Regions from separate parts of the Paenibacillus sp. FSL R10-2788 genome, predicted to be linked through region 2. Evidence: riboswitches for the same ligand, from Rfam matches in the RefSeq annotation. Region 2 holds a riboswitch; the other holds the start of a gene.

Region 1 (5,412 bases), 6.4 Mb from region 2:
CACTTCCGCTTACGAACCGGAAGATACAATATATAAATTTTATAAAAAATTCAAACACAAATTTGAGGAGGAATTTTATTATGGGTATCAAGAAAACATTGGGTCTTGGCGTAGCATCTGCAGCACTGGGTTTATCATTAATCGGCGGAGGAACCTTCGCATACTTTAGCGACACTGCGCAAAGCACAGCTACATTCGCAGCGGGTACACTCGATCTGAACTCCGACCCTTCTGTCATCGTTAATATTCCTAACCTGAAACCAGGTGATACTGTAACTAAATCCTTCAAATTGAAAAACGATGGTTCGCTCGATATCGGATCTATCATTCTGAATACATCGACTCAAATCACGGATGCTAAAGGAGATAACTACCTGGATTTAGCCGAGTTCATTAAAGTTAAATTCCTTAGAAATAATGATAAAGGAGTACCTATCGTCTCTCCTGAAAATGTAGTTTATGAGACTACACTTGCTGCTTTAAAAAGTCAGCATCCGGATCTCGTAAAAAATACAGGTTGGGATCAACTCTTTACCGAAGCATCCGGTATTAAAGCCGGTACCAATGACAGCTTCTCCGTCCAATTCGAATTTGTGGAAAATAACCAAGATCAAAATATTTTCCAAGGCGATAGCTTAACACTGACTTGGGATTTCGTAGCTAAACAAGGTGCGAAAAAAGACTACTAAGATCAATAAAGTAATTTAATAAAATACTCGAAGAGCAGCAGATCCTGAATCCGGCCACGGATAAGCAGATTGCTGCTCTTCTCTTTACAATAAACTTTGTCCGATTTATTGATATTTGCTATACTAATAACAAAAATTACGGAGGGGCGTCAGCATAGTGCCACAGAATATGGGCCAACGTATCCAGCAGCTCCGCCTAGACAAGGGTTTCTCCCTATCTGAGCTTGCGGACAGAGCAGATGTGGCTAAGTCGTATCTTAGCAACGTGGAGAGAAACATCCAATCCAATCCATCCATCCAGTTTATCGAAAAGATCGCTGACGCGCTTCAGGTATCCATTCATGCCCTACTCTATGGAGAACCAAATGATGCAGAGGAATCACATTTAGATTCGGAATGGTTCCGATTGGTGCAGGAAGCTATGGACTCAGGCATTAGCAAACGCGAATTCAAAGAATTTCTGGACTATCAGAAATGGAAGCTCGATCAAAAGGATTAATACTTCCTACTAATCTGGTACGATCCTCTCTTCTACTAAATCATATCGAAAAAGGACACAGCGAAGAACCGCTGTGCCCTTTTTCGATATGTAACCCCTCTAATGTATTACTGCACGATCTGCACAGTTTTCTCATGAAAGAACTGGCGGATTTCATCTGCCTTAATGCCAGCCTTCTTAGCTGCTAATAATAAATGTACCCACTCTTGATCCAGATCAATAAACTGCTGTTCTCTGTTGCTACCCTGGTTGGACTTTTCCAAAAAATCTCCCCCTAAGATTTTACGTCCCCAGGCAATCCGGCTGTCATAGTATCTCTACCTTAGACCCGCGACTTTGTGCCCCTTCCTTTCGGCAAGTTTACCTTTTACTGGACCCTTTTCACGAAAGGATCTGCTTAAAAAACTATAAAATTACTATCTGCAATAACATTATACAAAAAGAAAGCGGAAAAGTGTGTCGATTCCTGGTTACTTTCTATTTTAAAAACGAAAAATAAAAGATTTTTTTTCAAAGATCTTGTCCGATTATCACGATACTCGTCCGTTACATAAAATAAATTGTACTAGCAAAATAAATATTTACTGACCTAATAGTTAAAAATAAGGATAATAGAATCATTTTAATAGGCCTTTAGAATGGGTAATGAGAAGAAACACCCTTCTTTTCATTAGAACAAGCTAACCTATACCATTTTGCGAACGTATTGGACGAAAGAATGAATTGATTACAGTGGCTGAAAGTAGCACAATAAGATGAGAAATGAAACCGCAATCATCACAGCTCCAGTAAGCGTTGACACAAAATGTCACGTATGGAGTTCATCCGTTAAGGAGGATGTATTCATGGCAGCCAAAGAGCCCTATAACGAATCCATTTGGAGTAAGTATTACGGACCCAATTTAGGCTACATTCAAGAAAGATATGAACAGTTTGTGAAAGATCCCTCCACCGTAGAAAATAATTATCGCGAGCTTTTTACAAATTCGGGACCCCCTCCCCTAACTCCGGATAGCGAACCGGCTCCTCAGCCGCGCATCTCGGGAGACACCGAATGGCTTAGAAAAGCAGTAAGAGCTTCCAAGCTAATCGCCAATATTCGTATATATGGCCATATGGCCGCTGAAATTGATCCGCTGGTACGCGATCAGAATCCCATGGCAAAATATCTTGAGCCTGAAACCTATGGGCTGACCCGCGAAGACCTGATTGCACTGCCTGCCACGCTTATATGGGAAAATGCGCCGAATGATGTGCATACCGGGTGGGATGCCGTGCAACGTATGCGTCAGGCATACACCAAGACTATCGCCTATGAATTCGGGCATGTGCATGAAGAAAAAGAACTGCAATGGCTAAATAGACAGGCAGAATCCACCAGCTCACCAGCACCCCTGAATAATACAGAACGCAAAGAGCTCCTGAACCGCCTGATTCAGGTAGAGCAATTTGAAACCTTCCTCCACAAGACTTTTGTAGGTCAGAAGCGTTTCAGTCTTGAAGGCAATGATGCTCTTGTGCCGATGTTAGACGAAATCGTACGCGCTGCTGCACATGACGGTGCAGAGCATATTTTGATGGGCATGGCGCATCGCGGTCGCCTCAACGTCCTTGCACATATTTTGGGCAAACCTTATGATATCATATTTTCAGAGTTTCATCATTCTCCGAACAAGGAGCTTTTCCCTTCCGAAGGCTCCACAGGCATTAACTATGGCTGGACAGGTGATGTGAAATACCATCTCGGTGCAGACCGTGCTGTCCGTGAAGGAGAAACCGTACGCACAAGAATAACACTAGCGAATAACCCAAGTCACTTGGAATTCGTCAATCCTGTCGTGGAAGGTTTCACTCGTGCCGCACAAGAAGACCGGAGCACTGCAGGACTGCCGAAGATTGATACCAGTAAAGCTATGGCGGTGCTGATGCATGGTGATGCTGCTTTTCCAGGTGAAGGAATTGTTGCAGAAACGCTTAATATCGGCAAACTTCAAGGTTATCAAAATGGTGGGACGATCCATATCATTGTTAATAACCGAATTGGTTTTACGACTGAAAGTGAAGATTCCCGTTCTACGCATTATGCGAGTGACATTGCCAAAGGGTATGAAATCCCGATAGTCCATGTCAACGCTGATGACCCAGAGGCCTGCGTAGCAGCCGTACGTTTAGCTAGCGCATACCGCCATCAATTCAAAAAAGATTTCGTAATTGATCTCATCGGCTACCGCCGTCATGGTCACAACGAAATGGATGATCCTGAAACCACACAACCTATTGTCTACGGCAAGGTTCGCAATCATCCGACCGTCTACAAGGTTTATGCAGAGAGACTGAAAAACGAAAAGGTTCTTACCGCCGAAGACGTACAAAAGATGAATGCTGAAGCAGAAAGCGTATTGCAGCGTGCGTACGATAATATGAAGGAAGGCAATCATAAGAAAAAAGAACCCAAAGCCTTCATTCCTCTACAAACGGACCGCGCAGCGGCAAACACTACAGCGGTATCCATCTCCAGCCTGCAGGAGATCAATCGTGAACTGTTGACGGTTCCAGCTGGATTCCAGGTTTATCCGAAGCTGGAGCGCATTTTACAACGTCGTAAAGATGCACTGAATGAGGGTGAAAAGGTCGACTGGGCACTGGCTGAAACGTTAGCCTTCGCTACCATTTTGAAAAATGGGACGCCCATCCGACTGAGCGGTCAAGATGCCCAACGCGGAACCTTCGCACATCGCCATCTGGTGCTGCACGACAGTAAAACAGGAGATTTATTCTCTCCGCTACATCAGCTAAGCGATTCCCGTGCCTCCTTTGGCGTATACAACAGTCCATTGTCAGAGGCATCAGTATTAGGCTTTGAATATGGTTATAATGTGTTTGCACCGGAAACCTTCGTAATCTGGGAAGCACAGTATGGTGATTTCGCCAATGCGGGTCAGGTTATTTTTGACCAGTTCATTGCGGCTGGACGCGCCAAATGGACACAGCGCAGCAATCTCGTCATCATGCTGCCGCATGGCTACGAAGGACAGGGACCTGAGCACTCCAGCGGTAGGCTGGAACGGTTCTTGCAGCTATCCGCTGAGGAGAACTGGACAGTCGCTAATCTGACTACCGCTTCGCAATATTTCCATCTGCTGCGGCGCCAAGCAGCGTTATGCGGGCAGGAAGATGCTAAACCGCTAGTCATTATGACGCCGAAAAGTCTCATTCGTAATACGCGCAGCACTTCTGCCGGAACCGAGCTGGCTTCAGGACAATTCAAGCCTGTATTAGCTGAATCTTTGCTTGGCCAGAAACCAAGTGAAGTTAAACGGCTCGTAGTCTGCAGCGGTAAAGTCGCTATCGACATCCAAACAGAACTGGAAGCAGCACCTGATAAGGATTGGTCATGGCTGCATGTTCTTCGCCTAGAGCAGCTTTATCCGTTCCCGGAACAGGAGCTAAGCGAACATTTAAACTCCCTCAGCTCCCTCCAGGAAATTGTCTGGGTGCAAGAAGAGCCGAAGAATATGGGCGGCTGGAGCTATAGCGAGCCTCGGTTACGGGCCATCGCACCGAAGAATGCCGGCGTAAGATATATCGGCCGTCCGGAACGTTCCAGCCCGGCCAGTGGTTATGCAGATGTTCATAGCTTCGAACAACGGAGAATTGTAACAGAAGCCCTAAAATCAAATTCGAACGTACAAGCGGCTGTACCGTCCTCTTAAGAGGACGGTATCACAATAGCGTAAACCATTATGTTTGGGGAGGAAACGGCCTGTGTCAGAAATCTTAGTACCCGATCTGGGAGAATCCATATCCGAAGGAACCATCTACAAATGGCTGGTTAAAGAAGGCGACACGGTAGGTCAAGGCGATGTGCTCGCTGAGCTGGAAACGGATAAAGTGAATCTGGAAATTAGTGCAGAGGTGGAGGGTGTCATCTCCACCATCCTGCGTCAAGCGGGCGAGAACGTAGCCGTTGGCGAAGCCATCGGCATCATTGGAGCCGCAAGCGGCAGTACGCCGCAGGCCGCTGAAAGCGAAGCCGAAGCGCCTAAAGCGGCTCCGGCAGGCGGCAACGCAGTAGCAGCCGCCGCGCCTGTAGCCGCGCCCGAAGTGCCTGCAGCAGGTGGCGACAGCCACGCTGCATTGGCATCGCCGGGCGCACGCAAGCTGGCACGGGAGCGCGGCATCGACCTCGGCGAGGTTAGCGCCCGTGATCCTATCGGCCGGATT
Region 2 (5,412 bases):
CAATCAGACTGCTCATTTCGCCTATACGGGCAGGCAATTGCTTGAGATGATTATCTGTTACGTTCAGATACTTAAGTTTCTGGAGAATACAGAGCTGCTCCGGCAGCTGTTCGAACTGATTATTGCTTAGGTATAGAAAAGAATCCAACCCCTGCAATCCGCCAATGCTCTCCGGCAACACCTTCAGCCGATTATGGCCTAAATCCAGCATTCTTAGGTGAACTAAGCGACCGATGTTCTCGGATAACTGTTCGATTTCATTGCCCGCATAATTAAGTACCTCTAATTCGTCATGAAGGAAGAGCTGATCGGGAATCTCTTTAATATGATTGTTGTACATGCTCAGTTCTAGTAGCGGATTGCTCTCAAACACGACATCTGGCGTTTCAATAAGTCCTTTTCCGTCAAAATTATATTTCATGAATGGATCTCCTTTGTAATTTGTATTGGCATCAAGCCTATGTGACAACGTTACGATAGAATATAACAGGATGATGATTTATTATCAGTATGTTGGCATACAAAACTATGGAATCTGTTAGAAAGGAATAATGAGATGGAAGCTTCTTTTTGGACTGGCACTCGCTTTTTTCAAGGTTTACCCTCGGAGAAGATCGAGGCGGTCTCAGGATTATTCACTTATAAGGCATATTCTAAGGGGACCCTGGTGTTTGCAGAATCAGATCCGGGGGATTATGCCTACATTATCTATTCGGGGATTATAAGGGTGTACGCTACCACGAAAGGGAAAGAGCATACCGTAGATCTTTTTGGAAAAGGCGATTTCTTTGGCGATCTGGAAGTGATCCATCCCTCCAATATAAGAGTGCTGTCTGCGGTGGCTATGAATGATACTGTATTATTTGAGATTAAACATGAGCTTTTTAAGCAGATGCTTGCCGATTACCCGTTGATTAAGGAGCAATTGATGCTGCTGCAAATGGACCGTTTATTTTTATCGAATCGGTTATTACATGAAATGAAATTTCATGATGCGAGAGCGCGTGCGATATTTACGCTGAGAAGACTATACCAAAGATTTGGAGTAGAGGAGCAAGGCAAACAGAGGATTGATCTTCGATTGACCCATCAGCAGTTCGCGGATATGATCGGAACGTTAAGGGAGACGGCTACCCTTGTGCTTAAAGATCTGCAAGAGCAAAAGATTATTGAGATTCAACATCAGCAGATCACCGTGTTAGACGCGACATATTTACTGGAGTATACGGATTTCGATTGAGAAGAGCCGTTCCGGGATCTTTTTCAGAGAATCGATTATTAAAGGGGTTATGAATATGGCTTGTAATCATTGTGTAGTAAGAGAGCTGAATTTTCAAATCAAGCCTCATGGTGAGCTTAATCTTAGGGTTTTACCTAAGGTTATTCATCACTTGAGTAGAAGTAATACGATACATAAGGTAGAAGAAAATGTGATTACGATTAAGGAAGCTGAAGCGCGAGATCTTCTAGATTTCTGTAACGATCATATGGAGTCCGGGAAAATTGAATTTCGTATAGATGACCAAGCATGGAGACCTCTATCCGAGATGTCTACTGTAATGGATATGAAGTGGATTGATGAGGTTATCACTAAGGGTCTTGTTACTTGTTACTTCCAACCGATTGTGAACGTAAGGGAAGAGATTTTTGCATACGAGCTTTTATCGAGATTTAAAAAAGAAGATGGATCCCTTATCTATCCTAATGAGATCTTTGCGGCAGCACGGAATCGTGGGCGTTTATATGCTTTAGACCGGTTATGTAGAATGACTGCCGTAAAATATGCTGCGCCCTTAAATAAAAAAACGTTTATTAATTTTATCCCTACATCAATTTACGCTCCAGAGTTCTGCTTAAGATCAACGGTTGAATTGGCTAATCAATTAGGTGTCGATCCCTCTCTTTTTGTCTTTGAAGTTGTTGAAACGGAGAAAGTGGATGATCTCGCTCATTTGAAAGCTATTTTGACATATTACAAGGACCGGGGATTTGAATACGCTTTAGATGATGTTGGGGAAGGCTTCAGCACAATCGAGATGTTATTGGAGCTTAAACCTCATTACATGAAGTTAGATATGAAATATGTTCAAGGCGTGTCCAGTGATCCGAACAAACAGAAAATAGCTAAACAATTTTTAGAAAAGGCTTTAGAAATCCAATCTGTTCCTTTAGCAGAAGGTGTGGAGTTTAGAGAGGACTTTGAATGGCTTAAGCAGAGTGGTTATCAGTTGTTTCAGGGATATTTATTTGGAAAGCCTGATCCTATTCCCAAACAGTAATCCTAATGAGTATATATCGGTCCAGAGGATGAGATGAATTTCAGGTCAGAGTCTGAGTACAGCCAACCCCCGGGGTTGTATAATTTAGGTAATTTGAAAAGGGGGACGGGATGGATATGAAATGGCATCAATTTGTAACGCGCTGGGCGGATTCTAGGGGCTTTGATGGACGAGAAATTGATTATCAATGGCCTTCTCCCTCATTTCCGGTCATCAGTATTCGTAGTAATTTAGGGCGATACTCAGGTCAAAAGTATGGTCATGGAAGTAAACCCCGTGTAAAGACAGCTGTTGGTTTAATCGCTATTGGAGATGTAGCTGTCGGATTGATTTCCATAGGTGCGATAAGCGTGGGCGTACTTTCCTTAGGAGCAATATCACTGGGAATGTGGTTAGCGATTGGAGCAATAGCACTTAGCTGGCTTGGCTTCGCAGTGGGAGCGATTGCGATTGCAGGAGTGGCTGTAGGAGCGATCGCAATCGCGGAAAAAGCGTTGGGGGCCATCGCCATAGGGGATACGGCGTTTGGTGCGATAGCGATAGGCAGGATCGCTGGGGGTGCCATAGCTATCGGACAATGGGCATATGGTGTAATCGCAGTTGGCGAACATGGTTTCGGATTAATTCCCATCACGGGCGATGTGTGGAATTGGTTCCGGCGTTTGTTCGGATCGGGGAGTTAATTAGACCTCCAGTCCTAAAGGATCCCATTCTCTTCCGGGATAGTCGATAAATAATATCTATCACATGAGAAAAACTAATTGCAATTACCTATACTCATTTCATACCAATTAATCATGCGATCAGATCTAGGCTTATGTTACTCTTTGAATGTATTCGAAACTTCATAGGCAAACCTATGGAAATGTAGGGACGCAAAGCTATAGGGACTAAGGTTATCATAACTATTGTCAGCCAGCTGCCAAAGAGTGTGTAACGCTTTTTGTTAAAATATAAGAAAGTATAAGTTATACACCTATACTTAATATCTTATATTTCTCGCTTAAACGCTTACCGTCCTTATAAGGACGCCGAAGGCGTTTATGCTTGTTAAGGTTTAATAAAAATTAAGTCTTAATTTTTAGGCGACTTTATACGCAATCAAGCTACTCTTTTGGGGTAGTTTTTTTTGTGCCCATTTTTGGGCACTGGAGAGATTCATATGACATCTGGGGGTAAGAAGAGATGAAGAAAATGATTGCGATCGCTACATCGGCGGCCATGTTGGCCAGTTTTTCGAGTGAGGCAGGTTATGCTTTAGCAAGTGAGGCAAGCAAGGTAAATGTAACAAAAACAGTGGCGCAAAGTAAGGTTAACTTATTAAGCAACGCCTCGGTTATTCCGTTTGAGCTGTACGGCAAGGATGCTCTAAATGCCTATAATGAGGTTTTTAGAATGAATCCAGCAAATATTAAATCCATCACAAATAACGGTGGCAACTACTCAGGCTCGCCTATAGCTAAGGCTATGGATGGGGATATGAGCACGCATTGGGAGACTGGCAAACCGAATAGTTCAACGTTTACGAATGAGGTTGTGTTTGTTTTCAATGAGTCCACTGAATTAAATAGAATGGTATACGCGGCTAGGCAATCCGGTGCGAAAGGTAAAGGTTTTGCTCAAGAATTTGATATCTACGGCTCCACTACCGATGCGGGTGATTTTACGCTCGTGTCTTCTGGAGAATATACAGGCTCAACCGGTGATGTAGTGGAGATTCAGTTCGCACCTACGGCTTTTAAGAGACTTAAATTTGTCTTCAAAAAAGCGAACCAAGATTGGGCGAGTGCGGCTGAGTTTTCTTTTTATAAAGAGGATAGTGTCTCTGCTAAAATGAAAAAATTATTTACAGATGATACCTTGAGCCAAGTTAGTGCTGCCTTTAATACGACAGAGAAATTAACAGCTTTAGAGAATGAAGTGCAGGCACATCCACTGTATGCGCAGTTTAAAGAAGAGATAGAGAATGCAAAGATCCTTTTGAAGAACCATCAGGTAGAGGCAACGGCAGCCAAGGTTTCGAAGCTAAAAGGGTATGGAACAGCCTATGAAAATGCCTATAGCCAAGCTTATAGAATGCCGAATGCAAACGTATCAAAAGTAACGGTGAACGGTGGAAGCTACCCAGGTACGAAGCCTGAATATATGCTGGATGACCAGCCCACTACGCATTGGGAAACGAACAAAAACAATGATGCAAGCTTCACGAATGAAGTCGTGTTTGAACTAGCGCAAGCGGAAGTGCTGGACAGAGTGGCTTTTTTGGCTAGAGATAACCGCAAAGGATTCCCAGAGGCTTTTGAAATCTATGCATCAGAGACGAGTAAAGGAGAGACCTTCCAACTTGTATCTAGCGGAACCGCGATTAGTACCAATGACTTTCTGGAATTTAAATTCGAACCGACGAAGTTTAAAAGATTAAAATTTAAGTTCACAAAAGCTAATATCAACAGACCTTTTGCGGCTGAATTTAGATTTTATACAGAAGATAAAGTAAGCGAAGCTGTAAATGGTATTTTCACAGATGGAACGATGAGTGCGGTTGTGCCTGCTTATAATAGCGTCGAAGCAATCAACGAATTAGAAGAAGCGGCAAAAGTACATCCGCTCTATCCAATCCTGAAAGATTCTTTGGATTTAGCTAAGAGGCTAGTGAATGGTGAAGTTGAAACCGAAGGCACCATCATTGAGGCGGAACAACGTGGAGATATGAAAAAGCATGCGCAGGAAAACCTGAGAATTGGTTTTGGTACGAACAACCAGCCTACAGGTCTCGTTGCAATGCCTGGAGATACGATCAACGTTTATGTGGATGCAGCTTCTAACGATAAGCTACCTTCTTTAGTCTTTTCTCAACAAGAGGCCGCTTGGAATGTTTGGGCTAGAGGTGTGCAATTGCGTCCAGGTAAGAACATTATAACCGTTCCTGAATTTGCTATGAATAGTTATTATGCACATGAAGTGACTAAGGGCGGCACCGTTTATATCGTAAATCCCTATACAGCAGAGGAACAAGGGAAAGCGCCATTGATCCGCTTCGAAGGTTTAGAAAAGATTCCTTTTATGACCAAGACCACGGATCCAGAACAATTCAAAACCTTCTTAATCACATACAAACAAAGACTAGACGAAG

Evidence for each region. Region 2 has a riboswitch for cyclic di-GMP ahead of NSQ50_RS30150 (NPCBM/NEW2 domain-containing protein). Riboswitches for the same ligand answer to the same signal wherever they lie in the genome.
Region 1: it holds a riboswitch for cyclic di-GMP, as region 2 does, so the genes downstream of both, NSQ50_RS01865 (anti-repressor SinI family protein) here and NSQ50_RS30150 (NPCBM/NEW2 domain-containing protein) in region 2, are expected to answer to the same signal.

The regions. Positions count from the first base shown of each region.
Region 1 covers NZ_JBBOQA010000001.1:417,930-423,341, reverse strand. Annotated here, with positions in the region: gene NSQ50_RS01875 (TasA family protein) at 81-689, shown strand; gene NSQ50_RS01870 (helix-turn-helix domain-containing protein) at 859-1,188, shown strand; gene NSQ50_RS01865 (anti-repressor SinI family protein) at 1,296-1,451, opposite strand; cyclic di-GMP riboswitch class I at 1,479-1,563, opposite strand; gene NSQ50_RS01860 (2-oxoglutarate dehydrogenase E1 component) at 2,034-4,901, shown strand; gene odhB (2-oxoglutarate dehydrogenase complex dihydrolipoyllysine-residue succinyltransferase) at 4,954-5,412, shown strand, end outside.
Region 2 covers NZ_JBBOQA010000001.1:6,791,372-6,796,783, reverse strand. Annotated here, with positions in the region: gene NSQ50_RS30170 (leucine-rich repeat domain-containing protein) at 1-421, opposite strand, end outside; gene NSQ50_RS30165 (Crp/Fnr family transcriptional regulator) at 557-1,240, shown strand; gene NSQ50_RS30160 (EAL domain-containing protein) at 1,296-2,279, shown strand; gene NSQ50_RS30155 (hypothetical protein) at 2,390-2,962, shown strand; cyclic di-GMP riboswitch class I at 3,120-3,206, shown strand; gene NSQ50_RS30150 (NPCBM/NEW2 domain-containing protein) at 3,465-5,412, shown strand, end outside.